Regions from separate parts of the Exiguobacterium sp. SH0S1 genome, predicted to be linked through region 1. Evidence: riboswitches for the same ligand, from Rfam matches in the RefSeq annotation. Region 1 holds a riboswitch; each other region holds the start of a gene.

Region 1 (10,461 bases):
ACCCCTTCGACGCCTTGGAAGCCGCGCGGGTCGAGCGTCCCTTCCGTCGCGAACGTCACACCGTCATAGTTGAAGTCCTGGTCTTGCGCGACATAGGCGATCATGATCGTCGTACACGATGATAGCGCCCCGAGTAAGTATTCGAGCGGATTCGGTCCGGCATCGGTCCCGCCGAGACGTTCCGGCTCATCGACGATAAACGGCTCTAGGTCGCGCACATGCACCGTCGTCTTCACGCTCGTCGCTTCGCCCTCGGCCCGCATCGTCACTAATGGTTTTTCTGACATCCCATCTCCTCCTTTTGAAATCACATCTCTACTACCGTTCCCGTTATGTCGGACCGTGTAACGCGTCGTCGTAAATCGCATAGTCATTTTTACCTTGCTGCTTGATTTGATACATCGCTTGGTCCGCCTTATGAATCAACGTGTCCAAATCCATGCCTTGGTCTGGCGCGACACTGACGCCGATGCTTGCTCGAATCGGGATTACCCCGTGCCCTAGTTTGAACGGCCGTTCCACCAACGTCGTCCGCAGCCGCTCCACGAACATGACGATGTCCGCTTCTTCCACGTCCGTCAAATAGATGTAGAACTCGTCACCGCCGACGCGCGACGCGAGCCCGGTGTCCGGTGTCACTTCTTCGAGCAGGACGCCGAGGTGGATCAAGAAGTCATCGCCGACTTGATGGCCGTAAGTGTCGTTGACTCCTTTAAACCCGTCAAGGTCGAGGATGACGAGGGCAAGGTTGTCCGCTTGAAGCAACGCTTGATCAGCTTGTTCATAAAAAGCCCGACGATTGGCGAGCTTCGTGAGCGGGTCATGATAGGCGAAAAAACGAATCGACTGCTCCGCTTCCTTGAACGTGTGGACATCGCGAATCAAAATCATGCCGTGAATTTTTTGATCGATATAGACGAAGTCACCATCGATGACGACGTATCGTTCTTGTCCGGTCTTCGTCTGAACCTTCGTCTCGAACTCTAAAAACTTCTTTTGGGCCGTGAAGTGCTGTGTATAGTGATCGCACCATTCCTCACGCTTCTTCTCCGGCAATAGGTCGACGAACCGTTCATTGACGACACGGACCGTGTGGAACAACATGCGTGCGGCCGGGTTCGCACTCTCGATCCGACCAGTATCGTCGACGAGCAGAATGGCCGACGGGTTCAAGTTGTACAACGTCCCGTAGCGCTTGGCGTAAGAGGCGAGAAAATCGAGCCGGTTCATTGCCAAAACGAGCGCCACCGTCCAGACCAATCCGCCGTACATATACGCATAAGGCGGAATGACTCCACGAAATTGGAAGTAACCGAACACGATGTCCCAAATCAAGACGAGTACCGCCGTCAAGATGAGTAGACGCAGCACCCGTTGATGTTCATGCCGTTCTGCTCGTTTGAGCGCATACGCCAACAACAAAATAATCAGGAAGTGAAAGACGTTCCCAATCGTCATCGTCGTCAAATAAGAAACGTTGAATTCAGGATAAATCCAGAGCCCGACTTGGTCGAAGCGTTGACTGTTGATGATGTTCTCTTGTCGAATGAACGTCAGAGCAACCGGGATCAACGGTAAGTAGATTGCATACGGGTATACCCATTTCGGCATCTTCGCACCGACGCCCGTCACTTTGACGATGAAATGGACCGAAAAGATAAAGATCAAAATGCCGGCATTGCCGAACCAATAGGTAACGAACGCCGGGCTCGCTTCGATCGGTGACAAGTGACGGCCGAACTCCGCCAAAAACAGCATTGCGTAACCGAATACGAACAGGCTGAGCAGACGATGCTCGACTTGTCGCGGGTTACGTAACAAGACGTCGAGCGCGAGATGGCTCAACAAGAAGGCCGGCAGTAAATAGGCGGCCATATAGACAAATAACGCGGTCATGAACAGACCCCTTTCTTGAATAGATACGTCTTTACTTTCTCTATCGGCCGCATCAATTCCTTTTTCGAACGGGCTGACACATCACCGCAAAAAAGCGAGCGGATTTTCGAATCCGCTCGCTCACATGATTTATATCGTCTCTTCGATTGCAGTATCACCTTTGACCAAATCGATGGCTTTGTTTGCCGCTTCTTGTCGACCGATGACATGGGCCAAGAACGCTGCGACATCCGCCCGCGGGATCTCGCCCGTCGACACGTTGTCGACGTTCACTTTGCCTGTACCGGCATCGTCTGTGAGTGCGCCTGGACGGACGATCGTATAGTCGAGTCCACTCTGTTCGAGCAAACGGTCCGCATGATGTTTTGCCACGTAGTACGGTTTCATCGAATCGGGCCATGCCGAGCGATCTTCCGCTTTCAAGGCACTGAGCATCACGAAGTGCTTGATGTTGCCGTTCGCTTGGGCCGCCTCGACACTTTTCGCTGCACCGTCTAGGTCGATGAGTAACGTTTTGTCGGCTCCCGTGCTGCCGCCCGAACCGGCCGCGAACACGACTGCGTCCATGCCGCTCATCGCTTGCTTCAACGTCTCAACGTCACCTTCTAAGTCTCCGAGAACCACCTGATAGCCGTTCGCTTTGAACTCGTCTAGCTGCTCTTGTTTCCGCACCATCGCGGTGACTTCGTGCTTCCCATCCTGCTTCAATCGTTCTACGAGTTGCTTTCCAATCTGTCCATTCGCTCCAATTACAAATACGTTCATCTGTCTTCCTCCTCAAATAAAATTCAGAGACAAGCGAAACGCCGTGTGGCCATGGCCACGTCCGGTGCAGAAGCAATGGCCGAGATGACAGCTACGCCGTCAGCCCCGTCACGTCGAATCGCTTCGACGTGTTCAGGCATGATTCCACCAATCCCCACGATTGGCAAATGCTGAAACCGGGCTCGCACTTGCCGAATGAGCATCGTTCCATTCACTTCGGCCGCGTCTTGTTTCGACACAGTCGGATGAATCGGTCCAATTCCGACATAATCGGCGTATCTCGAAGCCGTTGCGGCTTGCTCGATCGAGTGGACCGAGACACCGAGCCACTTCTTTGAACCGATTCGCCGACGAACGACTTCGGCTGCTGCGTCCTCTTGTCCGACATGAACTCCGTCCGCATCGAGTTTGATTGCCAGCTCGACGTCATCGTTGACGATGAACGGGACACGGTACTGTCGACAAAGTGTATGCAACGCTCGTGCCATCGCTTCTTTTTTATCCCCATACAGTGGCTCTTTACCTTTTTCGCGAAATTGAAAACATGTCACACCACATTGAAGCGCCGTTTCGACCGTCTGAACGAGATCAAACGTATCCGCTGTGCCGCAGATGAAGTAGAGCTTTAACCGCTCAACGATAGGCGATGGATTCAATGGAAACCACCTCCTTCGGGTGCTTGTTATACGCCCAATGATTTGTCGGTCCATGCCCGCTGCCGATTTGTAATCCGTGGGCGATGGCACTATGGATGAACTGTTTCGCCTTCTGCGCGGCTTCCGTAACGGTATGCCCGTTCGCGAGCTCCGCTGTTAGCGCAGCCGAAAACGTGCAGCCGGTCCCGTGCGTATCTTTCGTCAGCAACCGTGGTGTCACCATTCGAAACGTATCGGTCTTCGTCATGACTAGGTCTTCGGCGAGAGGACCGTCCAAATGACCGCCTTTCAACATGACGACGTTTGCCCCGTAAGACAACAAGCGCTCAGCTGCTTTCATACGATCAGTGAACGTACAAATCGTCAAGCCGGTCAACACTTCAGCTTCAGGGATATTTGGCGTGACGACCGTCGCCATCGGTAACAGCCTCGTCCGTAGCGCGGTGACGGCGTCCCGTTCAAGCAAGGTCGCACCGCCTTTAGCGATCATGACCGGATCGACGACGACATTTTGAAATCGATGCTGCTCGATTGCGTCCGCCACGACGTCAATCAACTCACGATTGAACAGCATCCCGGTCTTGCACGCCGAGATGATAAAGTCTGATCCGACTGCATCGAGCTGGCGTGCGACGAGGTCGGCGGAGACGGCTTCGACACCGTGCACGCCACGCGTGTTTTGAGCCGTCACCGCGGTCACGACACTCGTGCCAAATACGCCTAATTCTTGAAACGTTTTCAAATCGGCTTGGATTCCGGCTCCCCCGCCAGAGTCCGAACCGGCGATGGTCAAGACTTGAGGCCTCATCGCGCGAACACCTCGATTCGGTCGCTCGGCAGGTCAGTTGACGTCATGGTAGCGAGCGCGTTGAGAAAGTGGATTGGGAAATCCCCCGGACCCGTCGCTGCTTCACTCGCCAACTCGCCGCATCGTGCATATCCGGTGAGCGCGGTCGAGGTTGCCGTCATCACGTCCGGTTCAACAGCAAGGAACGCACCGACGACCGCACTGAGTAGACAGCCGGTGCCTGTCGTCTCTGTCATGAGCGGATGACCGCCCAAAATCTCTAGCGTGACCGTACCATCGCTCACGAAATCCGTCGCCCCGGTAATCACGACAACACAGCTATATCGGTTCGCTGCTCGTTCAGCGAGTTGTTGCGGATGATGTGTGCCGCTTCCGGCGTCGACCCCTTTCGTCGTCCAACCGGCATCGACAAGCGTGGCGACTTCCCCGGCGTTCCCACGGATGACCGTGACGCGGACGTCTCGCAAAATCCGTTCGACGACGTCGCGGCGGAACGGTGTCGCCCCGACACCGACCGGGTCTAGGACGACAGGGCGGCCCGACTGATTCGCGGCTTGTCCGGCGCGGATCATCGTCGCCTCGGTCATTGCGTCAAGCGTCCCGATGTTCAAGACGAGGGCATCGCTCACGGTCGCCATGTCTGCCACTTCTTCGATCGCATCAGCCATGACCGGGGACGCACCGATGGCGAGCAACCCGTTGGCCGAGAAGTTGGCGACGACGGTGTTCGTAATGTTATGGACGAGCGGTCGCTTCAACCGGACGGCTTCCCATAGATCCGGCCTCATTGTCCCACCTCAAGCGGCAGTTCCCACGATTCGAGTGTCCAGGCCATCTCCCAAAACGCGAGCTCATAGTAGCAACTTTTCAAAAACAGTTGCTGATAGCGAATCCGTTCTGACTCCGTCGCTTGTCCCGCCAATTCGTCAAGTCGCTCGATCTGCTCTTCGACGAGTTCACGGAACCATTCCGAACCGTACGTCGCAATCCAAACAGAATAGATCGGATGGTCTGGCTCTGCGTCCTTCAAGCGCTCCCCGATCTCGTAATACACCCAGTAGCATGGAAGAATCGCCGCGAGCACGTCTCCGAGCGTCGGGCCGGCTTGTTGCATATGGAGCGCGTATGCATAAGCCGTCGGAGCTGGTTCGAACGTCGTCCACTCCATGTCACTCACCTCGAGCATCGTAAAAAATTCCCGATGCAACTCGTGCTCCGCCTCGATCGTGTGGAGGGCGTGCGTCAAAAATCGGCTCGCCAGCTCCATCGTCGGGGCAAGTGTAGCGCCCTTCGCCTGTACTTTCGAAAATTGATTCAAGTAGTACGAGTCTTGCATCACGTAATGCCGAAACTTCGCCTCGTCGAGCGTCCCGTCTCCGAGCGCGCGGACGAACGGATGGTGGAAACTCGCCTCAAACAAGGCGTTGGCCTCTTGGCGGATGTGTGCGGTAAATGTCATCGTATTCTCCTCCTTTGTATGAAAAAAGACGCCGCCTCCCATAACGGAAGCGGCGTCGGCCATACACAAAGAGTGTGAGAAAGGACGTTTCGCCCACTTCCCTCCGCTAGCGTGAACTAGATCAGGTTCAAAGGGTCTGGACCTTGTCCATCTCAGCCGCGTCAAGCGACTCCCCTAGTGGCAAACATTATGAAATTCGGTCATCTTCGACCACATCATATCAATCTTTTTGAAAAATGCAAACCCTTTAACGCGAGAAGCGACGGTTGAGCGCGGTCCCAAAATGCGAGAACCGTTCCGTCCCGAGCTTACGACGGTTCGAGGCCGCGAACACGTAATAATCGACCTTCCCCATAAAATAAATCAAGCGCAGTCCTGCGATAAAGAACGTGATGGTCGTGCTGATCGCAAAGCCGACCCCATACCAATCGATCCCGCGCGATAGTAACGACAACGTGAACAAGGCGTTCAATGTGAAGAACGATAGGTTGACGAACAACGCACCACGCCGGTCCTCAAAATAAAGCAAGAGCAGCGTCAGTACGAGAATCATCGCGTTCGCGAACGCGGCGAGCGTCGTCATCCGGAAAATTTGACCGACTTCTTCCGGGACACCAATCCAACCGACGAACACACCCGCCATCAGGATCGCGAACAAGGTGACAACACCTTGACTTCGCCCAAGTCGGATCAATTCATTTTTCAACACCGTCGTCATCGTCTGCTTCGCCTTCTCAATTTGGTGTAACGCCCCGCCATAATTGATCAAGCCGTAAAACGTTCGGTAGCGCTCGTAAAACCTTGTCTCGACAGCGACGACGAACAAGAGCTGGGTCGGGATGATCGTCAAGTACGACCAGAACACAGCCGTGTCATAATACGGATTGAACACGAACGAATCGGCAATCACCATGCGACCTTCACCAAACCAAATGATGAAGTTGGTCACCCAGATCCCAAGCACGTATAACACACCAATCGCGAACAAGTCCGGATACTTATCAAAGTACCGGAAGTATGAAAACTCTCGCGTCGCATACCTGAGCGGAAACGTCCGAAGCATCGCGAAGAATAGCCCGAACAGCGTCACGACCATCCCAACGGTAAAGCCAAACAGAAGCTCGAGGCTCGATGGGTTGACCATGAGACGACTGATCAAATAGACGCTCGCGACTGAAATAACCCCGCCTAGCAAGAAGCTGTAAGCGACCGCTTGATAAAATTTGGCGGCGCTCAAGAACAAGAACATGACCCAGATGACGTTGATGGTCATGAATAAGACGAACAGGACGAGCTTATAGGCGAAACTGAGCGGTGAAATCAGCCAAAACACGCTATACATGACGACGGCAGCGAGAATCGTCACTTTTAACATGCCGGTGAAGACAGGAAAGATCTCATGGGCTTTCTTTTCATAAAACAAATCGGCCACGTATCGCGTGACGACGAGCTGCTGAAAACTAAATAGAATTTGCGAGAAAATGAACGCGTAAGACACGGATAGCATAAACAGTGTCCGTTCCTCGAGTGACAACATCGGCATCTGAAACGCCAACCATTGAATCGTACCGACAACGAGGATGACGATCAGCCAAGGGCCCGATGTGACGAGACCGGAAAACGTGTACGCCTTCAGTCTTGAAGAGTAATAGTCTTCTTGAAACAGCTTTTGTAACTTAAACCCGATGCCCGCCATACTGTTCCCTCCTCGCTTCATAGATGGCTTTATAGCGGTCGACGAACTGTTGCAATCGATAATACTGACGGACACGCTCGCGGCCGTTTTTACCGAAGCGCATCCGTTCGCGCGGATAATCCATCATCCATTCGACTTTGTCAGCGATGGCTTCCGGATGGACCGGAGGAACGATGAAGCCGGCCGGACCGAACGGATCGTCAGCGCGTCCGTAAAGTAGTTCCGAACAAGCCCCGACATCGGTCGCCACCCAAGGGATGCCAGCCGCCATCCCTTCTAAAATGGCAAGCGGCTGCCCTTCCGATATGCTCGTCAACAACAACAAATCAAATTTCGGCAACCAGTCTTGTACGTTCACTTTCCCGACGAGTTCGACATAGTCGGTCAGCCCGCTCTGCTCAATCAGTAGACGACACTCTTCGGCGTACTCTTCGTCCTCATCAAGCGGACCCATGATCGTCAGTTTAAACAGCCGATGGCGCTCTTGAAGGATTTTTGCGGAATAAATCATCGTCTTCAAATCCTTGATCGGAACGAGGCGGACGATAGCCCCGATTTGGAACACATCATTCTCGGCTCGCTCAAGCGTAGCGTGGATATGACGGTCGTCAATCCCGTTGGCGATAATTTTCGTCTTCTCGCTAGGCGCGCCAATCCACTCTTGATATTCGCGATTCCGCTCAAACAGTGTGATAATCTCGTCGGCCGCGTTATACGCCTCGCGTGACAAGTGATGGAAAAAGCGAACCCATCTCGGTTTGTAAGGGGACGGAATCCAATAAGACTGAAGGATTTCTTCCTCGCGTTCACGTGAGTAGATGCCGTGTTCGGTCAAAATGAACGGGATACCTTGCGTCTCTTTCATGTAAGATGCGACGACACCGGCGTAGCCTGTCGAGATGGAGTGGACGAGATCGACTTTTGGTAACGGTTGATGCAACACACGCAAGATCGGCATATACATACTCTGCCACATCCAAAAATAATCGATGAACGAGCCACCGTTCATTTCTTCTGCGTAAGCCGATTTTACGTTTCTCCAAAAGAACTCGCTTGAGAAGAAGGCTTGGCTTGATGGGACTTGTTTCCCGAGAATGCCAAGCGCTTGCCGGTTCGGGTTTTTCAACATGAGCCATTCCGAAATTTCCCGTTCGTCTTCGGCGTCGAGCTTCATTCGACCCTTCGCCTTTTTATCCATATCGCTTAAATAAAGGTGTGTGATTCCTGACACGTTTTGCGGCAACTCATATTTCATATCTTCTGGCCGCTTGACCGATGGCTGAATCGAGATGATTTCAAACTCGACTTCCGGCATCGCTTCAATCAGCGTCTGCGTCCAACTCGAGACACCTCCGCTCACATACGGGTAACTCCCTTCTAACACGAGCCCAATCTTCATTGCGGGTCCCCCTTGATGGCGATTTCAGCGTTCGCTGATGTCAATTGGACGAGATAGAGTGGACGGTCCGCCTCCATCTGCTCGACCGTGCCGAATGCGAATTTGCCTGTGTCCAATGATTGGCCCACTTTTAGACGGACGGTGAAGTGTGACGGATTGACGAGTCCGTCCCCGGTCAAATAAATGGTCTCGTCATCAAACGTGACGTTCAAGTCTGCCTCTTGATACGTGATTAGTTTTTCCGTCGCATAGTGTTGTGTGTAGGCCTCTAAATAGGGATAGCTGACGTTAACATCATCGACGATTTTTTTCAAACTGGCGAACATTGTATCCCAGTCGCGACCGAACGCACGGTCTGGGTCGATGACGTCATCCGGGTGGATAAAGTGTGAAAACACCCCAAAGTTAGCGATCGCATCGACCATTTGGAAGATCGAACCTCTTTCTTCCCCGTAGTCACTCGTGATGCGCGGGAAATGATAGATTCCGGTATGTGTCGTATCAAATTCGAACTCTTGGACAAAATCACCATTTTCCGGGTCACCGGTATAGAGTGACGCAATCGTCCGCAGTTCAGGCAACGCTTCAGCAATCGCGTCGACACCGGTACGATTGAGTGCATTCGAAGGTGGGACGTATGATTTGAGTTGTTCTGCCGGGAAATAGTTAGCAAATACCGACTCTGCCTGCAGCAGCGAACGCTTCATCTCGTCCTTGTCTTTCCACGGAATATATCCGTACGTCGGATCGATCGGTTCATCGGCCGTGACAAGTGATTGGTGATTGTATCCGTGCAACCCGATTTCACCACCCTGCGCCAATAGTTTTCGACCGAAATAGAGCATCGGGAACTCGCCGCGTTTAATCAATTTATCATCTAGCAGTTCCATCTCTTCTTCGTACGTCCCGATCATCGCGCCCGTATAAATGACGTCGTCATCTTGAGCCATGTCGACCATGTCTTTCCACCAATCTTCGGCAAAGAAGTCTTTGACCGATTTATCGAGTGGTGTCGCCGAGACATCTTTCATCTTGCCGTCCATGACTGGAGCCGGAAAGTCATCGATATACATGAGCTTAATCGCCGCTTGGGCACCCACGAACGCAGGCGGTAACGTTCCGAGCGTTTGGACGAACAGTCCGCGAATCATCTTTTGATCGGTGATCGTTGTATTCCAGTACAGAACGTTCCCATCACCGACCTCATATTCCCAAAGGACGGGAAACCCTTCCGCTGACAGCAAAACGTTCGCTTCGTCTGCAATTGCGAAGTCGACGACACTATGGACGAACAGATCGTCCGGTGGATTCAAGTCGACATAACCCGGGAAAATCGTTTCTTCGAAGTTCAGACCGTAAACGTCTGGAACGAATTCACCGATTTCTTCGATACCTGTCACTTCATTCCAAGCGGGGTCTTTGAAACGGTTGGCGAACACGACATTGCCTCCTTGTTCGACGAACCGTTTCGTCTCTTGCAATGGCCATGTCGCGGTTTGTTCTCCTGTAAATACGATGATGCTGTAGGGAGACGGCGTGATCGAACTGACCGCACCCGCATCAATTTCTCGAACGTCTAGTTTGGCGTAACGCAAACCATACAATAAATTATCTGCCGTATTGACCGCCAAATCACCTTCGTCTCGGACAAGGTAAACTTGAAGTTGTTGCTCTCCTGTTTTAGCGGAAGCATCACCTTGCAATTGGTCGATATTCATTCGTTGTTCAGCAACGTTCGGTAACAACGTATGCAAGGAATGAATCCTCAAGTATTGGATAGCA
Region 2 (10,461 bases), on a different contig from region 1:
CAAGGCGGTCGGCATCATTTGACCGATCTCGTACATCGCTGAGATGACTTCATCGCACGGGATGCGGGACGTGATGCCGGCGAGCGCCATATCAGCCGCGACGACCGCGTTCGCCCCACCCATGGCGTTCCGTTTGACGCAAGGTACTTCGACAAGACCCGCTACCGGATCGCAGACGAGCCCGAGCATGTTTTTCAAGGCGATCGCAAACGCCGTCGCCGACTGTTCCGGTGTCCCGCCGGCCGCTTCGACGATGGCTGCTGCAGCCATACCGGTCGCGGAACCGACTTCGGCCTGACAGCCTCCGGCCGCACCCGAAATCGAGGCGTTGTTCGCGACGACGAATCCGAACGCGCCCGAGGTGAACAAATACCGAATCATCGCATCGCGGTCCATCTCGAGACGGTCCTTGACCGCAAATAGCGTCCCCGGTACGACCCCGGCGCTCCCCGCCGTCGGTGTCGCGCAAATCCGTCCCATCGCCGCATTCACTTCGTTCGTGCCGATCGCTTTGGCGACGGCATCTAAAATCAAGTCACCGGCAAGTGATTTGCCCGACCGGACATAGTCTTGCATGAGCACGGCGTCATTCCCAGTCAGCCCCGTCACAGACGTCACGCCTTGCATCGCCCGCTCGACCGCTTCTTCCATCACTTCAAGGTTACGTTCCATCATCGCCATGACCTCTTCTCGTGTCGAGCGTCTGACGTGGACTTCTTGCTCGATCATCACTTCAGAGATCGGGATGTTTCGTTCCGTTGCCGTCCGTACTAATTCTTCTACTGATTTAAACATAGTCGTTTCTCCTTATTCCCCAAAGATGGCTACCCGTTCGATTTGAGGTAACCGTTCCAGTTCCGCTAATACGTCTTTTGGCATCGGTTCATCCATTTCAATCGCCATCAAGGCTTGCTTGCCTTTTTCATGACGGCTCACTTCCATATGCCCGATGTTCAGTTCGTGCTTGGCGAGTATGCCCGTCACGGCCGCGATCGCCCCGAAGCGATCGTGATGCAAGACGACGAGTGCCGGTCCACCGCCGGAAAGCTTGAGCGGGAATCCGTTCAATTCGGTGATTTCAATCGTGCCACCGCCAATCGAGATCCCAACGATCTCAAACGTCCCCTCCGCGTCCTCGAGATGAACCCGAGCCGTGTTCGGATGATCCGTGAGCGCGTCGCTCGTCTCAAAGACGACTTCGATTCCCCGCTCTTTCGCGATGTCGAGCGCTTGCGGGATGCGAAGATCGAACGTATCGAACCCCATGATGCCTCCGACGATGGCGACGTCTGTCCCGTGACCTCGATACGTGTCGGCGAACGACCCGTAAAATGTGATCCGCGCGAGGTCCGGCGTTCGGCCGAACAGTTTGCCGGCCATAAGACCGATGCGTGCGGCTCCGGCCGTATGCGAACTCGATGGTCCGACCATGACCGGTCCGATAATATCAAACACACTGCGATATTTCATCGCATTTCCCCCTTTCAAAAAAACCCTACCTTCATTATACAGAAGGCAGGGCTGAGATACAGCTTATTCCACACTAAAAATGTAGGAGTAGAGCGGTTGTTTACCGTCGTGAACTTCGATTTCAATCTCATCGTTCTTCGATTCGATGTAAGCCGAGAGTGCTGCGACGTCTTCCGCCGACGAACCTTCGCCCGTCAAAATCGTGACAATCTCATCATCCGCGTCCACAAGTGCATCTACGAGCGCTTTTGCCGCTTCTAGACTCGATTTTGATGATGCGACGATTTTCTTCTCAGCAATCGCCATATGATCATCTTTACGAATCTCGACACCGTCGATACTCGTGTCACGGACAGCGTATGTCACTTGTCCTGACTTGACCGTAGTTGCGGCCGTCTTCATGACCGACTCGTTCGTCTCGACATCCGCTTCAGGATTGAACGCGATGGCAGCCGCTAGTCCTTGTGGTACCGTCTTCGTCGGAATGACCGAGACGCCGCAAGGTGCGACCGATGCCGCTTGCTCAGCGGCCATGATGATGTTCGAGTTGTTCGGGAAGATGAAGACGTGCTCGGCGTTCGCCGCTTCAATCGCTTTGACGATGTCTTCCGTCGACGGGTTCATCGTCTGCCCGCCTTCGATGACATGTGCGGCACCGAGCGAACGGAACAGTTCACTGACACCTTCACCCATGGCGACGGTGACGATCGCGTAAGGCACTTTTGCTTTGACGGCAGTCGCTTGAACGCCGTGCTGGTTGGCACCGTGCTCTTCTTCAAGAATCGTCGAATGCTGTTGACGCATGTTCTCGATCTTGACCGCGACAAGCTCACCAAAACGTTGTCCTTTCGTGATGACGTCGCCCGGCGTCTCGACGTGAACGTGGACTTTGAGCAACTCTTCATCGGCGACGACAAGGAGCGAGTCTCCGAGTTCAGACAGCTCGTTACGGAACACGTCCTCATCGAACGGAGTCTGTTTCAACTTTTCGTCTTGGAAACGGACCATGATTTCCGTGCAATATCCAAATTCGATATCTTCCGTCGACATGAAACCTTGCGCAGCATGGTGTTCTGCCTCAACGAGGGCATCCATGACCGGTGCGTGCGGCTTCTCGAGCTCTTTCCCTTCAAGGCTCGCGAGGAACCCTTCATAGATGACGAGGAGACCTTGACCGCCTGAGTCGACGACACCGACTTCTTTTAAGACCGGCAACAAATCAGGTGTCCGCTCGAGCGACGCTTTCGCTTCCGTGATCACTTGCTCCATGAACTCATTGAAGTCGCTCGTCGACTCAGAGGCACGGAGCGCTTCGTCGGCCGCTTCACGAGCAACCGTCAAAATCGTTCCTTCAACCGGTTTCATAACCGCCTTGTATGCCGTGTCGACGCCACGTTTGAGTGCCTCGGCAAAGTCGAGTGTCGACAATTCTGTCTTTCCTTCGATCGATTTACCGAAACCACGGAATAATTGGCTCAAAATAACACCCGAATTCCCACGGGCCCCCATAAGTAGGCCGCGGGCAAACTTCGATGACACGTCAGCGATGTTCGCCGTGTCGAGTGCGGCCACTTCCTTCGCACCTGAAGTCATCGTCAAATTCATGTTCGTTCCCGTGTCGCCGTCTGGGACCGGGAAGACGTTAAGCGAATCCACGTAATCTGCATTTTGGCTCAAGTTGGCTGCACCGTTTGCGACCATTTGCGCAAACACCAATCCATCTAAACGTTTTAACCCCACACCAAATCCTCCTTCGTTCTCGTCAGTCATTCGTCAGACGAACGCCTTGTACGAATATATTTACCGACGAAACGTTTAATCCTAAAGTTTCACCGAGCGTGTATTTTACACGACTTTGCACGTTGTACGCGACTTCCGACACTTTCGTCCCGTAGCTCACGATGATGTGCATATCGATATGTACGTCTTCTCCATCTTGACGTACGACAACGCCACGCGCATAATTCTCACGTTTGAGCAGTTCTGCGATCCCGTCTTTCAGTTGAGCTTGTGACGCCATTCCTACGACGCCGAAACATTCCATCGCCGCACCGCCCGCGAGTGTCGCGACCACGTCGTTCGTGATATCAATATTGCCATATGTTGTCTTCATTTCAATTGCCATATGGAGTAGCCTCCTTTATTCGGAATGATTCCTACAGTATATTCTACAATAAGTACCTAGTTATTAAAAGGACATGCCCCTAAACTCGGTCAATTGTAACCGCAACCCTCATTCATTATTAAAATCCTCATCCGTAATGTCAAGTTTTTTTCTTGTCATCCGGTTATTTTCTAGTTGCATCGTGAAAAAACCCATGCTAATATAAACGAGTGTCTATTAGGACGAACCCACATAAAAAAGGAGGGGAAACGCATGGCACGTAAATGCTACGTAACAGGTAAGTCACCTAAGTCAGGTAACAACCGTTCGCACGCACTCAACAAGACAAAACGTACTTGGGGTGTAAACGTACAAAAAGTTCGCATTCTCGTTGACGGTAAACCTAAACGAGTTTGGGTTTCAGCTCGCGCTCTTAAATCAGGTCTCGTTGAACGCGTATAATTACCATACACGAACGAAATAAATCCCAGCGGCATGCGCCGATGGGATTTTTTTTGTTTATTTCTTTATATACATAATCAAGACGTTGCCGCTATGAACGAGCAAATCCGCCTCTTCCGCCGACCACTCGTTTGAGATCGTCAGCGCCTCATGGCTGACGACGTCATGGTTCTCGAGCGGGTACTTGACGCCACGAATCGAGACCGAGGCCCGTTTCCAAGGTACGAGCGACAAGTAATGGTCAGGACGACGCGGGAGACGATAGTCCCCTTTTCCGACGAGGCGCACTTCTTGCCCGTCTGCGAACAACCGCATCTCGGGGTACGCCTCGAGCAGACCGACGTTGCTGAGCGTCATATCGAGTCTGCCCCCGAGTGCACCGTACACGTCGATCACGTCCGCCCCTTTCCCTCGTGCCGCCTCGAGAGCGATCTCAAGGTCGGTCACGTCTTTTTCAGACGGATAACGGACAGCTTCCTCCGGCACGGTGCCTGTGAACGAATCAAAGTCACCGACGAGCAGGTCCGGCTTCATCCCACGGTCGAGCAGCGTATGATAGCCGCCGTCGACGCCGATGACGTAATCGGCGTTCCGAGGAAGCTCAGGGACCGCTTCCGGGCTCGCAGCCACAATCAAGACACGCATTATCTGATGTCCCGTGTCGCGAGCGTCGCGAAACGCGGCGCCGACGTGAACAAGAGCACGATCACGACCGCCGAGACGAGGAACGACGGCAACATATACGTCAAGTTATAGCCGAGCGAGTACAAGACGACCGGTCCTTCCGCATACTCGGCGAAGAAGACGATGCCGGAGACGACGTGCGCAACGTAGCGGAGCGCCGAGCCGATCAACGCCCCGAGAATCAAATAGAACGTGAGCGTTTTCTTGGCGCCGTCTTTTGCCGACTGTTTGACTTGCCCGGCGAAGATGCCGGCGACTCCGACGAGGCCGTAGGCGACCGTGTAGTCGAGTAAAAACTGGACCGGCGTGAAGATATAGGCCCCAAATAACAGTTGTAGCGTCCCGACGAGCGCGCCTGTCGCGAGTCCGCCTCTCAATCCATGCCGATAAGCCATCACGAGAATCGGCAGCATCGCCAAGCTGACTGCTCCGCCTTGCGGCAACCGATATGGGATGAGCATGTCAAAGATCAGTCCGAGCGAGGCGAACAGCGAGATTTCAATGAGCGCCTGTAGTTTTAAACGTTGTTTCATCTTATTCCCTCCTTGATATGAGTGAACGACAAAAAGCAGCATGACGTAAACGCCATGCTGCTATCGTGTAGCAACGTGCATTTTCGCCACATCCCTACGTCCGTGTGAACGGAACAGGTTCAAAGGGTTAGCTCATGCCTCTCAGCCACAGATGTGACACCCCTTGCGACAATATTTGTTGTTCTACAGACGATTATACACGAGACGCGTTGCGAATGCTATCGATTGCGTCTTTATAGCTCGGTTCGTTATAGATGGCTGAACCGGCAACGAGGACGTCGGCACCTGCGTCGATACAAAGTTTTGCCGTCGCAGGATTTACCCCGCCATCGATCTCGATCTCGAAGTCGAGACGACGCGCTTGGCGCATCTCGCTGAGCGCCGCAATCTTCGGGACGACCGCTTCGATGAACGCTTGGCCGCCAAAGCCAGGGTTCACGGTCATGAGCAACACCATATCGACATCACCGAGCACGTGCTCGATTGATGACAACGGCGTATGTGGGTTCAAGACGACACCACACTTGGCGCCGGCTCCTTTGATTTGTTGCAATACGCGATGCAAATGGTTTGTCGCCTCGACATGGACCGTGACGATATCGGCGCCTGCTTGAACGAAGTCCTCGACGAACCGTTCCGGTTGGTCGATCATCAAATGGACGTCTAATACCATGTCCGACTTGTCACGCAAACTTTTGAGTACCGGCAGTCCAATCGAGATGTTCGGCACGAACTGACCGTCCATGACGTCAAAATGAATGTAATCGGCCCCTGCTTCTTGGACCGCTTTGACCTCTGCCTCAAGGTTGGCAAAATCGGCCGACAGGATCGATGGTGCGATTTTAATCATGTTAGTACCTCCGTTGTCTATCTTTTAATTCCTCCATAAACGTAACATAGTTCGCATAGCGGGTGGAAGCGATTTCTCCGGCCTCGACCGCCGCTTTGACGGCACAACCTGGCTCGTTCAAATGGGCGCAACCACGGAATTTACAGTCATCGTGCCGCAAGACGAATTCAGGGAAACACCAACGCATCTCCTCGACTTCAAGTTCTTCCGGGAACTCAAGACTCGAGAATCCAGGTGTATCGGCGACGAACCCGTCCGCGAGTGTGATGAGCGTGACGTGACGCGTCGTATGCTTCCCGCGGCCAAGCGCTTTCGAAATCTTACCAGTCGCGAGTTCAAGCTCCGGTGCGACCGCGTTCAGCAACGAACTCTTCCCGACGCCGGTCTGTCCGGCGAATACGCTCGTCTTGTCTTTGAACGCGCTGCGGATGAGCTCGATCCCAGCTCCGTCTTCGGTCGACGTCTCAATGACTTGATAGCCGATCGAACGGTATAGCGCTGCCGCCGCACTAATTTTTTCCTTTTCAGCTTCTAGCAACAAGTCCATCTTCGTCAACACGATGATCGGGTGAACTTGCTTCGATTCGATCAAAATGAGAAAGCGGTCAAGCAAATGAAACGAGAATGCCGGCTCTTTCACGGAAAAGAGCAGAAACGCCTGATCGATGTTGGCGATCGGCGGGCGGACGAGATGGTTCGACCGCTCATCGACAGCCATGATGTAGCCGGTCCCGTCCCCTTGGTCTTGAATATCGACGTCGTCCCCGACGACGGGCGAAATGTTTCGGTTCCGGAAGTTTCCCCGGGCGCGACATCTGATTTCAACTTTCGTTTCGGTCATGACATCATAAAACCCACCTTGCAAGCGAATAATCGTTCCTTTCATCCTGTTTCCTCCTTAGAAAAGAGGTGACGCGCACGCCACCTCTTCATTGTGAATCTTTTGCTTGGGCGTATGTCACCGTATCGGTCCGAACGACTTCACCCTCGACTTCAATCGTCGCGGTACCGACTTCGTCCGGAGCAATGACGAGCGTATAGGAATACGTCGTCGTTTCTGTGATCATATCACGCAACACTTCGATCTCACCACGGGCATCGACGGTACGAATGACGACTTCGACCGGCTCCGCCTCTTCACCCTCTGCCGGCGGTTCGATTTCGACGTCCACTTCCCGCTCGATCGAGATGTCGGTCGGCTCGACTCCTTGTGAGACGATGACCGTCAGTTCCGTTCCCGGATCGACCGCCGTCCCTGACGTCGGCAGTTGACGAATGATTTGATTCGCTGGGATACTCGTCGAATACTCATCGCGTTTCACGATTTTCAAGTTGTTTTGCTCGGCATAAGTTGACGCCTCTTCGAACGTATAGCCCGTCAAATTAGCAAGCTCGATTTTATTGCTGCCGGTCGAGACGACGAGCGTGACCGTCTCTTCCGACGCGATGACTTCTTCACCTGGCGTGATCGATTGCGAAATCACATCTCCGCTGTCGACCGTTTCGGACGCTTCGGATTGGATTTCAATATCTGTGAAATCAAGATCTTTCAACGTTCGTTCCGCTGCTGTTTGAGACAACCCTTCGACGTCAGGCATCTCGACCGTCTCTTTCCCAGCAGACACGACGATGGTGACGACCGTTCCACGCTTCGGCTTCCGTCCAGGTTGCGGGTTTTGCGAAATCACGTCGCCTTCAGACACGTTGTCACTCACTCGGTCCGTCGTCTCAACGACGAATCCGGATGCTTCCAGTTCAGTCGTCGCATCACCGACGCTCATACCGACGACATCAGGCACGACGGCACGTGACATTTCATCTGCAACCACATACGCGGCAACCCCGCCACCAATCAATAGAAGCACGAGCACTAGCCAGAGCCACCACTTCTTTTTCTTTTGTTTCTTCGGCGTCGCTGATTCCGGCTCGACTGCAGCTGCCGGCTGCTTGACGACTTCTTTCGGTTCTTCCGGGACGACAGGCGCCATGACGAGCGTCTGATCAAACTCGTCTTGTTCTGTCGGCATCCGTTTCGGTTCGTCCGCGCGGTCTGGGCTGAGCGACGTCAAGCAGTCTTTTTTAAAAGCAGCGACCGAGGCATGTCGTGCCCCCGGCGATTTGGCGAGCGCCTGCATAATACAGTTCTCAAGCGCTTGCGGAATTTTAGGGTTCAAGTCGAGCGGTCGGATCGGATCATCTTGCAAATGTTGCAACGCGACCGCGACCGGCGTCTCACCGATGAACGGGACTCGTCCTGTCACAAGTTCGTACAGCACCGCACCGAGCGAATAAATGTCTGACTTCTCATCGGCAAACTTGCCACGCGCTTGTTCCGGAGAGAAGTAGTGGACCGACCCGAGGACTGACATCGTATGGGTCAGCGTCGCGTTCGACATGGCCACGGCAATCCCGAAATCGGTCACTTTGACGTTCCCGTTTTGGTCGATCATCATGTTTTGCGGTTTGATATCCCGATGAATGATGCGATGGGCATGGGCATGATCGATCGCATCACAGATCTGTCCCATGATCCGTAACGCTTCCTCGATTGATATGTACTCTTCCTGTAAATATTGTTTGAGCGTCATACCATCGACATGTTCCATGACGATGTAATAAATGTCTTGTTCATCTCCGACGTCATAAATGGCGACGATGTTTGGATGGTTCAGACTGGTTGCCGCATGGGCTTCTCGTTCGAACCGGCGTATAAATTGTTCGTTATGCGAGAATTCAGATCGTAACACCTTAATGGCGACGGTTCGGTTTAAAATCTCATCGTGAGCCCGGTAGACATTTGCCATGCCGCCGCTACCGATTTGTTGTTCGATCCGATAACGATCGTTGATTCGTTCTCCACTTCGCATCGGATTCATCCTCTCTTTCTATCTGTAAATTGGACGAGCGCCACAGTGATGTTATCGCTCCCACCCAATCGGTTGGCTTGATCGATCAACATGTCCGCCTTAGCATCCGCAGAGATGGGACGAGTTAAGGCGTGTTTGATGGCTTCATCTGTCAGGTGAGTCGTCAAGCCATCCGTACAGATTAAAATCGTGTCGAACTCGGGGTCGGCAAACACTTGCAGATCAGGTTCGACGTGCTCTTTTGAGCCGATCGCACGGGTGATAATATTTCGTTTCGGGTGGATCCGCATTTCTTCTTCCGTCAATTCCCCAAGTTGTTTTAGCACGTTGACGTAAGAATGGTCTTCCGTCAATTGTTGGAGTGTTCCGCCACGAAGGGCGTAGACGCGGCTATCGCCGATGTGCACGATGACAATCGTTTCGTCATGCCAACAGACGCCAGCGATGGTCGTCCCCATCATGACGAGATTAGACTGCTTCGCGAATTCAAGCACTTGCTCATTTGCCAGCTCCACGTTATCACGGAACCACGTCTCCATCGCTAACGGTGTGGCCGGAAGCGTCGGAAAGGCGCGACGAAACTGCTCGATGACGAGCCCGCTCGCGACCTCTCCTGCCTCATGCCCCCCCATGCCGTCGGCGACGAGGGCGATCCCGGCATGCTCGTCCCCTAAAATCAAGACGGCATCCTCGTTTTGAGCCCTCACCTGCCCACGGTCGGTTCGGTATGCTAATTCCATCTTCCTGATTACCTCGTTTCTTGTTCGCGCTCCTTCGCTCGAAGCTGCCCACAAGCCGCATCGATATCCGAACCTTGTTCGCGACGAATCGTCACGTTCACTTTTCGATCTTTGAGCACTTTTTCAAAGGCAAAAATTTGATTACGTGGCGTGCGCACATAGTCGCGCTCAAGCACATGGTTGACTGGAATCAAGTTGACGTGGCATTTGACGCCTTTCAACAAGTCGGCAAGCTTGTGTGCATCTTCTTCTGTATCATTGACGCCACCGAACAAACCGTATTCAAACGTGATACGACGTCCACTCTTCTCCGTGTAATAGTTGACGGCTTCCATCAACTTGTCCAAGTTGTAGGCACGGTTGATCGGCATGAGACGTGTCCGAACTTCCGTCGACGCCGCATGAAGTGAAATCGCAAAGTTAATGCGCATCCCTTCGTCGGCGAACTTGTAGATTTTCGGCACGATCCCGCTCGTTGAGACGGTGATGTGGCGTGAACCGATGTTCAAACCGTCATCGTGATTGACCGTGCGCAAGAAACGCATCAATTCGTCATAGTTGTCAAACGGTTCGCCGATTCCCATGACGACGATCGAGTCGACACGTTCACCGCTCACGTCGAGCGCCCGTTGAACATCTAATACTTGAGCCGTGATTTCTCCGGCTTCAAGGTTACGTTTCAACCCGCCGAGCGTCGATGCACAGAACGTACAGCCGATGCGGCAGCCGACTTGTGTCGTGACACAGACCG
Region 3 (10,461 bases), on a different contig from region 1:
ACACGTTCGATCGGCACAGCGCTCGTCAGCCAAGTGTTCGTCACCGTCGTCTTCGCGAGCGGCGTCGCGTCACTGATCACATGGCTGTCGACACGTATCGTCCCAGAAGCGATTCCATTTCAATTTGAGCTTGCGAACGTGATGCTCTTTAGCGCACTCTTCGTCCTCATCTCGCTCCTTGGGACGATCTTGCCACTACAAACACTACGCCGGCTCGACGCAGCTGACGCCTTAGGAGGTCGAATGACATGAAACTGACTGGCATTTATCACGCATATGAACAACCGATTTTGTCTGGGATCGACTTGACCGTCTCTCCCGGTGAGTGCATCGGGATCGTCGGACCGAGCGGTAGCGGGAAGAGTACGCTCCTGCAAATTCTCGGGTTATTGAAACAGCCGGATGCCGGGACACTCTATCTCGATACGGTCGATGTATTTACACTCGACGAAGAAGCGAGACGGAAGTTACGCCTCAATGAGATCGGGTTCGTCTTTCAAGACGCCCACCTCGTCCCGTATTTGACGGTCATTGAACAACTTGCACTCATTCAGGCGGAAAGTGACACAGACGGCGACGCGAAACAGCTGTTGACAGATTTCGGACTCGGCCATCGATTGAACGAGTTGCCGAATCGCCTCTCCGGCGGCGAACGGCAACGGGTCGCTGTGGCCCGCGCGCTCATCAATGACCCAAAACTCCTGTTGGCTGATGAACCAACAGCAAGTCTCGATTATACGAATGGCCGCCTCGTTATGGAGCGTCTCGCCGCAGCGGCGCATGAACGGAACAAACGAGTGATCGTCATCACCCACGATGAGCGCATGCTTGATGTGTGCGACCGAGTTCTCCGTTTACGAGACGGTCAGCTCGAAACGCTGTAACATGTATGTCGCATGCTTGCACACTACTCGCTTAATCGGGGGCGCTAGCATCGGGACACCCCGCTTCTGATTGAGGAGACTATAGAACTTTAACTGATTATGAGAAGAGGAGCGCCGACCCGGAGGGGATGACGCTCCTCTTCTTTCAGTATCTATGGCAGCGTGTTGAAGTTTTCATCAACCGACCCGATGCCTTTCCGGATGACGGATGAGGTCGAGATGATAGGACAACCAGGCGCTGAACGTGATATGAACGGATAACGTCCGCATCACATCGATGTCAATCTGTTGAATCTTCAGAAGCCTCTCTTCGATATGGTGTGAGACGAGGAAGACGTCGGATAACGCCAGGAGCGCCCGCATCGCCTCATCTGGTTTGACGCCCGCGGTTATCGCGAGCGTATGTAGCGACAGATGAATGCTGCGAGTTGTCCCGGTCAAGTAACATTCGATCAACGCATCGAGTACAGGCGACAAATGTGTGGTCTCGTGCGTCCCCCGCTGATAGATGCTGATCCCCTCTTCGGTCACGTAATCCGTCCGCCCCATTAAACAAGCTTGAATCATCCGATACATCGCTTCACGCGTCACGTTCATCCGCCTCCTTCTTTTCTGCCGTTTCAGCATAATGTCAAACGACTCACGGGGCAAATATCCTTGTTCACACTTCCATAGACAATTCGGTCACATATGCTCGGACATTAGTAACTCGAACGTGAACGAAACGATTCGTTTCGGGTACAATAATGGAGAAGGGAGCGGTTTTATATGCAGAAAAAATGGAAGTACGGTCTCGCGACTTTGTTCACAGGCTATTACGCCGTCAGTTATTACGCGTTCAAGCGGATGACTCGCGGAAAACGTAAGACGCCCGAGATGCTCTTAGCACCCTATACGAAAGAAGATCAATCCTTTTATCACGACGTGCCGTTCGAGCACGTCTCCCTCCGTTCCCGTGACGGCTACCGTCTGTATGGCCGGGTCTATCGGAACAATAATCATAAAAAGTGGATTGTTTTTGTCCACGGTTATACGGCCTCCCACAGCTTTATGGCACCGCACTTGGCGATGTTCCACCGGCTCGGCTATAACTTGCTTGCGGTCGACTTGCGCTCACACGGAGAGTCGGAAGGGGTGTACGCCTCGTACGGATACCACGAGAAACATGACATCGTCGACTGGGTCGAGTGGTTACGCGACCATGAGACGGTCGATCAAGTCGGGCTCCACGGCGTATCGATGGGCGCCGCGACGATTCTTCAGGCCGGGCCGCTCACTGATGTGGATTTTTTGATCGCCGAGTGCCCGTTCGATGACATGAGGCAACTCATGCGTCACCAATTGAACGTGCTACATCGCTTACCGGGGGACTTGTTGTTGCCCGGCATCAATTACTTCTTGTGGAGTCGGGCCCGGTTCACGATGCGGCAAGTCCGACCGAAAGTAGCGCTCGCATCAATCACTGCACCGGTGCTGTTCATCCATGGCACGAAAGACGACTTTGTCCCGACCTGGATGTCCGTCGAGATGAACGCACTCAACCGCCAGAACGCGCTCGCACTCATTCACGGCGCCGAGCATACGAATTGTATCTTAAAAGACCAACCTGCCTACGAGAACGCTGTCAGTCAGTTTTTGCGTCGGTGACGTGAATCGGCCCGGCGATCAAGTCGAGCAACGTATGGATGAGGATCAACGGCCACAGCATTCCCATCGCCAAATATAAATAGCCGAACAGGAAACCGACAAGGCCCGTCGTGACAACCCCTTTCGGACCCTGGTACGCATGGGCCAGACCGAACAGCCCGCCCCCGATGATGGCGAGCGTCGCATCCGGGACGTTCGTGTATAAAGAAATCGTATACAAGAGGACGCCGCGGAATATGAACTCTTCGGTCGCCCCGGCCGTGAACGATACTGCGCCCCACGCTCTCGCTTCGTCGGTCGTGCGCGGAAGGAGCAATCGTTCAATCTCAAGCCCGTAAAACGGCCGAAGCTTTGTCCGTAACGCGGCCGACGTCTTGACGAGCAAATAGAACGCGATGAGACCTGAGATGACTATGGTCGAAAAGAAGAAATACTGCCAGGCGCGCCCGTCCCCATCCGGCGGCGCGAACCCGAGACCGACCGCTTCCGGCGGGACTTGGAACAAGAAGACGAGCGCTAGTAAGAGCAGGCTCAGCCCCCATGCCGACTTGATCGTCTCTTCATAGACACGGGTTCTCCCGAGCGCCTCGATCATCGGCTTCACGAGCCGGGCGTTGAATAGTTGTACGATCAATAAATACGCAAGAATAATCGTAAAGACGACCTGTTCAAGCATCTATATCCTCTCCTGTCCTTCCTGTTAGCTATATGCTACACTATTCGGGTATTGTCTAGAAAGCTAGGAGGCGGAATCTTGAAACGAATGATGCTGCGACTGACCGGCGTAATGCTTGTGATCGTGCTGTGCCTCGGCGCAATCGGCTGGTTTGGTCAACATGATAAAGTGAACAACGCCCTCTACCGGGCCTATTACGGTGACCACGGTATCCCGGCGGTCCACCAAGACGTCTACAAGGAAGCCGCGGCCACCTATGACGTCGATTGGCGGCTACTCGCCGCCGTCCACCGTGTCGAGACGATCTTCTCGCACAGTTCATCGATGCGCTCTTCGGTCGGCGCGATCGGACCGTTCCAATTTATGCCGCGGACGTGGCTCGGTTGGCAGTACGATACGGATGACCAAAAAGGTGATGTCCCGGAAGACGAAGTCGATTTGACCGACTTGACGCTGATTGAGCAGTACGGCGGCTTAGGCCGAGACGGGGATGATGACGGCAAGGCCGACCCTCATAGTTTGGTCGACTCGGCCCATGCCGCCGCTTACTATTTGAGCGAGCACGGCGGGCAGACGACTGATTCAGTCGACTCGATTCAAAACGCCATCTTTGAATACAACCGGAGTGACCAGTACGTGTCAGACGTCATGTCCTTTTATGAGCAGTATCAGGACGAGCTGTCTTTACTGCCTGGTGACGCGACGACGACGACGCAGCAGGTCGCCCGGTATACGATCCGGTATCTCGATTGGTTCGCAGGCTGGGCATGACCCGGCACTACTTGGTTAAAGTGAGGAAACAACATGAACACGCATATCGAGGAAGTGACGATTCGAGTCAAATCGATATTTAACGAAGACAAGACAAAGCGTTACATGCGAACGTATGAATTCACCGACGTCGTCGATGGGGTGATTTGTGCCGTCATCATCTATTCTCCACGGATGAGCGATGCATTTTTATCTGGTACGACGACTCAACGCGCCTACATGCTCATGCGGAACCATTTGGACAAACCGATCCGCGAGATGCGCGTCATCAGTCTCGTCCCGACGCTCGCCATCAATGACAACCTACCCTACGTCGAGTCTCAACTCGACGAAGTGAACTTTCATTACGTGGAAGAGACGCTCGACGAGGTCGAGACGAGCGGCGGCATGATCATCGTCGGTTGGGGTTCGCCTGGGCGCCTCATGCACCATTCCACACTGTACAAGACGTTATTCGCCGAGCACGAGGCGAGCATGTATTGTATCGGTACGACGTCAAAAGGCGAACCGCAACAAATTCGCATGGCCAATGAAAATACGGTACTCGAAGCGTTCAATAACGAATCGATCAAACCGAAATTTAAGATCTTGAAAGAGACAAAACAGGACGACTCGAAATGAGTCGTCCTGTTTTTTATCGCACGCCGATCCATACACTTACTCCGAACAGCGTGAACAAGAGTGACGCCAACAGAAAATCGTTTCGCGTGACCGGAATCACCTCGTACGTGGAACGATGTTCACCCGTAAATCCCCGAGCCTCCATCGAGAACGCGATCCGCTCGGCTTGACGGATAGCGCCGGCAAGAAGCGGGATTAGGAGTTTCGGGATGTGCCGCACGTGATCGATCCGGGTGTCGAGGCGCACGCCACGTAAGGCATGCGTTTCATAGAGCTGCATCAGTTCGATCTTTAAAATCGGGAAAAAGCGAAAGCCGACGAAGACGCTATAGGCGATGTTCGGAGACAATCTCGCCTGCTGCATCAGACTGTAGACGAACCGCTTCGGGTCCGTCGTCAGCGTGAACAGAAGCGACAGGACCGTAAAGGCGAGGACCCGAAGCGAAAGTGTCGCCGCCAACAACACGTTCTCCTCGGTGACATCATTGCCGAAGAGCGAGAACACGACTTGCCCGCTCGCCTCTCTGCCGAAGACGAGCGTCGTCCAAAGCGTCCCGAGCGCGGTCAGTAAAAATGGGATCATGAACAGTCCCCATCGCTTCCAGCTCACGTCGGAAAAGATGAATTGGAGGGCGATTGTGCCGAAGAAGACGACGAGCGGAGTCCACGGGTTGTACACGAAGGCGAGACCGAACATGAGACACGTCACGGTCAAGAACTTGATTGTCGGGTTCATCTCGTGAAACGTCATCAAAACGCCTCCGTCAACAGTCCGTGGGCCCGCAATAAGTCCGAGTCGTCCCAAATCGACGCATCGTACGGCCCACTCAAGTTCCCGTCACTCATCAAATAATACGTGCTCGCGGCACGGGCGAAACTGAGATCGTGCGTTACGAACAAGACCGTCTGCCCCGCACGGACTCGTTCAGCCATCAATGCATGGAGCGCTCGAAGTGATGCCTCGTCTTGACCGGCCGTCGGTTCATCAAACGCGAGCAGTTGTTTACCCGACAGAAGCATCACCCCGATGGCGAGTCTCCGTTTTTGACCGTGACTGAGTGAGAGTGGATGGGCGTCACGCAGACGTTCAAGCCCGAGGCGTGCCAACATGTCCTCGATTGAACGGTTATGTCCATATGCTAGTTCCCGCGACACGTCACTCGTCACAAACAAATGCGCCGGGGATTGCGGGACGAGCCCGACTTCACGGTGATGCCGCGCCAGGCTTTTTAGCCACGTCGATTTGCCGCTGCCGTTCCGACCGAGGATGGCGATCACATCCCCGGGGGCCACTGCGATTTTGCTCGCTGCAAGTTGAAACTTTTTGTGATTCACTTTCGGTATCTGAAATAATGTGTTTGTGCCCCGTGTCGTTTCAATCGGCGTAAATGTATAATCCGGTTGAACGACGAACGATCCATCGCCTGCGATCCTTCCGTTCACGAGTTCCAGGTGCCGGTCAAAGAAGTCGCCCCACATGTACGGACGATGCTCGATGACGACGATATTGACGTTCCGTGCGGACTTGTCGAGCCAGCGAACGAACCGACGTGCCGTCGCCGGGTCGAGGTGTGAGAGCGGCTCGTCGAGTAAGAGCCATTCCGGACATCCGATCAAGGCACAGGCGACGGCGATTTGCTGCTTCTCGCCCCCTGATAAATCATGGATGGTGCGGTGGCGATAATCGGACAAATGTAACTCGTGCAAAATCGCTGAGACACGGTCCATCATCTCGCTTCGGGCGACCGAAAAGTTTTCGAGCGTGAAAATCAGCTCTTCCTCTACCGTCTGCATGACGAACTGGCTGTCCGGGTCTTGAAACACCGTCCCGACGCGGCGATTCACCTCGCCAGGCCGATACGTGGCATAGGACCGACCGAATAGATGCAATCGCCCCGTCACAATCCCATCACAGTTGTCCGGGTAGAGCCGATTGAACAAGGCGAACAAAGTCGACTTCCCCGACCCGCTCGCCCCGGTGATGAGCGTCCTGCCGTCCTTAAGACGAAGTGTGATATCTGTCAATACGTCGCGTTCTTCTCCCGGGAAACGAAACGCCAGACGCTCGGTCTCAACCATGTGCCTTCCTCTGCCGGGTGACGGCATACCCTTCTAGCGCACCCGTTCGAAGCAACAAGTCGCTCAAAATCTTCCCGCCGATCCCTGCGATGAGCATCCCGCTCGTCGCCCGTAGTGCGAACATCAAAGCCACGTACGTCGGACTTAGCGCGCTGAGACCTCCCATGACGTACGTATATGCGAAACTCGTCACTGCCGCACCGAATCCGGCGAGCATGAGCACCCACAAGTCATACCGCTTATACCCGGTTAGTGCGAACGCCGCTTCGGCGCCGAGTCCTTGAATGATGCCGACGAGGATGATGCGCGGACCGATCGCATTGCCGATCATCATCTCGATCGACGCTGCGAGCACTTCCGACAAAAAGGCGGCGCCTGGCTTTCGAATGATGTAGGCGGTAATAATCGAGACGATGAACCAAATCCCAAAAATCCATTCATAGGCGATCGGCCCGATCAAGCCGGCCCACAAGTTCCCGACATGGACGAACGCCAAATAGACGACGGCAAAGACGACCGATAAAATCGACAACAAGACGATTTCTTTCAACTTCCATGAGTTAAGCATCAACGCGTCCCTCGTGTGACGGACTGTTCACACTGAACGTGACCGTCATGACGACGTGGCTCGTCTTCTCGCGAACACGGTTGAACGTCGCCTCATAAAACGCGAACACCGGCTCGATGTCTCCGTGAATTCCTGAGGCATAATGCATCGCGTCATTGAACACACCCCGTTCTTTCGCGAAATCGATCTCTTCATAGATGATGTCCATGTAATCATCATCACCGAGCGGGTAGAGCGCGAACTGTGAAGAGACGTATTGCGCACCTACCCGCCCGTTCACCGGCTCACTCGATACGTCGAGCAGATTGTCCCCGGCCGTGTCGCCCGGACATCCGGCCGAGAACGTCCCGCTCATCGACACATGCGCCCCTGTTCTCGTGGCGTGTGACAAGACTGCTTTCGCGACGTCAAACACGTGCTCGGCCCGACCGCGAATCACGGTCGACACATCGTCCGTGTGCCTCCAGACGTTGCTTAAATCAGTCTCTTTGAGTGCTCCTTTGATGACCGGTATGAACTCTGACGTCATCGGGCTTAGCGTAAAGCGGAACCCGACGATCGGGCTCGTTCCACATTGTTGATTCATGATGATTCCCCCCTTATTTGGTTACACAAAAAAGCCGCATCCATGAGAATGCGGCCACTTATCCAATCATCAATCCATCAGAAAAAGTGCCACACTTCCTCACGCCAGTATTACCTGGATCGAGTTATAAGGGATTGGAGCCATGCTCACATCTCAGCCGAAGCACCCCTAGTGTAGTCCAATGTATGCGGTTGTTCATGCAAGCAAAAGTATAGCCGTTCGATTCTGAATTGTAAACGGTTAAATCATGAAAACGTCGCGATCCCGTTTCCTGGAAGCGTATCCCGTAACGTTGTCCAGTCTGACGCCATCTCTTCGTCTGACAGTAGACAGGCGTCAAGTTCAAGCTCGACGCGCACTCGGTCCATTCGGTGACCGATCAAGACGAGCTCCGTCTGGCGGTCGCCGTACGGCTCGATGTAATCGGCCTCAAGCTCTGGTTCGGCGGCGAACATCTGCTTTCGTTCCGCGTCAGGAAGCGTCGCGAGCCAACGCCCGGCATGTTCGAGCGTCGACGCGTACCCCGCTTGGGAGAACAAGCACGCGATGTCGTTCCGTGAGGCGATCCATAAAAAACCTTTCGCCCGGACGACTTCTTCCGGGAACTGTTCGATCCACGCATGTAAACGCTCCGGGTGGAACGGACGGCGGCGGCGATAGACGAACGAACTGATGCCGTACTCTTCGGTTTCAGGGGTATGGTCGTCTGTCTCGAGCTCTTGGATCCATCCGGCGGCATGCATCGCCTGGTCGAAGTCGAACAAGTTCACGTCTAACAGGTCGGACAACAACACGTTCCCGTATGTGCTTGTCAAAAGTCGCGCCGCCGGGTTTAACGCGCGTAACAGACTTTCGATTTCGTGCAGTTCCGGTTCCGTGACCCGGTCCGCCTTGTTGAGGACGATGATGTCGGCAAACTCGACTTGATCGACGAGCAAGTCGACGACTTCCCTGACATCACCCGTGTCGACAGCCTGTTTCCGTTCATGCAGCGATTCGCCCGAGTTGAAGTCTTTTAAAAATCGATATGCGTCGACGACCGTCACCATCGCGTCAACATACACACGGCTCGTCAAGTCGATACCCAAGGCGTCATCCGCATATGTAAACGTCTGCGCGACCGGGATCGGTTCCGAGATGCCTGACGACTCGATGATGATGCCGTCGAGCTGTCGGTCGTTCGCAATCTCGCTGACCGCCTCGAGTAAATCTTCTCGCAACGTGCAGCAGATGCAACCGTTAGACAGCTCCACCAACTTCTCGTCCGTCCGTGAAAAACCTGCCCCGTCAATCAATCGCTCATCGATGTTCAGCTCGCTCATATCGTTGACGATGACGGCATATTTTTTACCATCCCGATTGTTCAACATATGATTGAGCAACGTCGTCTTGCCACTTCCTAAATATCCGGACAAGACTGTGATCGGAATTCGTTTCATGATGTATACCACCTTTAAATCGTAATCATTACTTTTTAGATAATGAACGGGATCACGTCCGTTGTCAACAAAAAAACACGCTCAAAAGGAGCGTGTTTTCTTGTTGACTAACATGATTGTTATCGCTCGTCCTTCGGGCGCCCACGCTTTCCGCAGGCAATCCCGGAGCCTCATCGCGACTCACGTCGCTACTGGGTCTCCGTTGGATTGCTTTCCTGCAGGAGTCGGGGCGCCATCGAACGAGCAACGCAAACGGTCGCCATCTAGCGGCCATTTGTCTTTTTCTGAGGCCTCGACGGCCGAAGAAAAAGCTCTGGATATGTTCTTCGTACCGGTTATTCTTCTAACGCTTTCCGTTCCGCCTCGGAGCGAGGATACGTGTTCGCCTGCCACTCGGCCCGGTAAATCGAATCGAGTTGCGTCAATCCGACCTCGTCATCATCCTTATCGGCATCCACACTCGGCGTCTCGTCCCACTTTGGTTCAAGATACGTATGGTCTTCTTTCCGAGCCCGGTCGTCCAATATCTTTTGAATCCCGACCCGAGCCACCGCCGCTAGTGCCAATCCGATTCCCGCTCGCACGAGCAATCGCTTCACCATAGCCGTCCCTCCTTAACGTCCAAACCGATAAAGTGGCATCCCTTTCACGTCCGTATCAATCTTGAAGACCGAACCCGCATCCGGATGAGCGGCGAGCGCCTCGTCGTCCATGCCTTCCCGTGCCGTCGTGATCGCCAATTGTTTTAAGTCATCCCCGATAAAACTACACGACGTGACGTTCGGCGCCGGGACGATGACTTCAAGCACTTTTTCACCCGTCTCCGGATTCCACCGCGTGACGCGCCCGCCTGCAAAGTGGGCAATCCATAAAAAGCCGTCTTCATCCGACGTCATACCGTCCGGGAACCCGTCCTCATTCTTGAAATCAATGACGACCTCACCTTCCCCGAGCGTGCCCGTTTTCAAATCGAACGGGAACTTGCGAACCGTCTCGGTCGGCGTATCGATATGGTAAAACGACGTATGGTCAGGTGACCACGTCAACCCGTTCGATAACGTCAATCCGCTCAACATAACCTCGGTCGTGCCGTCGCGGTTCAAGCGGAACAACGTCGCCTGCTCAGACTCGTCTTTTAAGTGGAGCGTCCCGGCGAAGACACGACCGTACGGGTCGGCTTTCCCATCGTT

The links. A riboswitch is a leader RNA that binds a small molecule or an ion and turns the genes downstream of it on or off. The one in region 1 is predicted to bind thiamine pyrophosphate.
Region 2: linked by a shared signal. The riboswitch ahead of thiT (energy-coupled thiamine transporter ThiT) and the one ahead of tenA (thiaminase II) in region 1 are both predicted to bind thiamine pyrophosphate.
Region 3: linked by a shared signal. The riboswitch ahead of EVJ20_RS04005 (YkoF family thiamine/hydroxymethylpyrimidine-binding protein) and the one ahead of tenA (thiaminase II) in region 1 are both predicted to bind thiamine pyrophosphate.

What each region holds. Positions count from the first base shown of each region.
Region 1 covers NZ_SJVC01000005.1:85,911-96,371, forward strand. The annotation lists gene EVJ20_RS12110 (OsmC family protein) at 1-287, opposite strand, end outside; gene EVJ20_RS12115 (GGDEF domain-containing protein) at 331-1,896, opposite strand; gene EVJ20_RS12120 (SDR family oxidoreductase) at 2,026-2,661, opposite strand; gene thiE (thiamine phosphate synthase) at 2,685-3,356, opposite strand; gene thiD (bifunctional hydroxymethylpyrimidine kinase/phosphomethylpyrimidine kinase) at 3,295-4,125, opposite strand; gene thiM (hydroxyethylthiazole kinase) at 4,122-4,913, opposite strand; gene tenA (thiaminase II) at 4,910-5,584, opposite strand; TPP riboswitch at 5,666-5,770, opposite strand; gene pelG (exopolysaccharide Pel transporter PelG) at 5,832-7,280, opposite strand; gene pelF (GT4 family glycosyltransferase PelF) at 7,261-8,679, opposite strand; gene EVJ20_RS12155 (DUF2194 domain-containing protein) at 8,676-10,461, opposite strand, start outside.
Region 2 covers NZ_SJVC01000001.1:364,494-374,954, reverse strand. The annotation lists gene sdaAA (L-serine ammonia-lyase, iron-sulfur-dependent, subunit alpha) at 1-795, opposite strand, end outside; gene sdaAB (L-serine ammonia-lyase, iron-sulfur-dependent subunit beta) at 808-1,470, opposite strand; gene EVJ20_RS01845 (DAK2 domain-containing protein) at 1,534-3,210, opposite strand; gene EVJ20_RS01840 (Asp23/Gls24 family envelope stress response protein) at 3,233-3,595, opposite strand; gene rpmB (50S ribosomal protein L28) at 3,848-4,036, shown strand; gene EVJ20_RS01830 (thiamine diphosphokinase) at 4,094-4,681, opposite strand; gene thiT (energy-coupled thiamine transporter ThiT) at 4,681-5,253, opposite strand; TPP riboswitch at 5,328-5,427, opposite strand; gene rpe (ribulose-phosphate 3-epimerase) at 5,447-6,103, opposite strand; gene rsgA (ribosome small subunit-dependent GTPase A) at 6,105-6,989, opposite strand; gene pknB (Stk1 family PASTA domain-containing Ser/Thr kinase) at 7,033-8,970, opposite strand; gene EVJ20_RS01805 (Stp1/IreP family PP2C-type Ser/Thr phosphatase) at 8,976-9,710, opposite strand; gene rlmN (23S rRNA (adenine(2503)-C(2))-methyltransferase RlmN) at 9,719-10,461, opposite strand, start outside.
Region 3 covers NZ_SJVC01000001.1:779,941-790,401, forward strand. The annotation lists gene EVJ20_RS03955 (ABC transporter permease) at 1-252, shown strand, start outside; gene EVJ20_RS03960 (ABC transporter ATP-binding protein) at 249-884, shown strand; gene EVJ20_RS03965 (hypothetical protein) at 1,062-1,481, opposite strand; gene EVJ20_RS03970 (alpha/beta hydrolase) at 1,653-2,531, shown strand; gene EVJ20_RS03975 (CPBP family intramembrane glutamic endopeptidase) at 2,509-3,207, opposite strand; gene EVJ20_RS03980 (lysozyme) at 3,295-3,978, shown strand; gene EVJ20_RS03985 (DUF1643 domain-containing protein) at 4,012-4,599, shown strand; gene EVJ20_RS03990 (energy-coupling factor transporter transmembrane component T family protein) at 4,613-5,350, opposite strand; gene EVJ20_RS03995 (ABC transporter ATP-binding protein) at 5,350-6,678, opposite strand; gene EVJ20_RS04000 (ECF transporter S component) at 6,671-7,246, opposite strand; gene EVJ20_RS04005 (YkoF family thiamine/hydroxymethylpyrimidine-binding protein) at 7,239-7,832, opposite strand; TPP riboswitch at 7,912-8,012, opposite strand; gene EVJ20_RS04010 (GTP-binding protein) at 8,078-9,271, opposite strand; gene EVJ20_RS04020 (hypothetical protein) at 9,607-9,873, opposite strand; gene EVJ20_RS04025 (SMP-30/gluconolactonase/LRE family protein) at 9,886-10,461, opposite strand, start outside.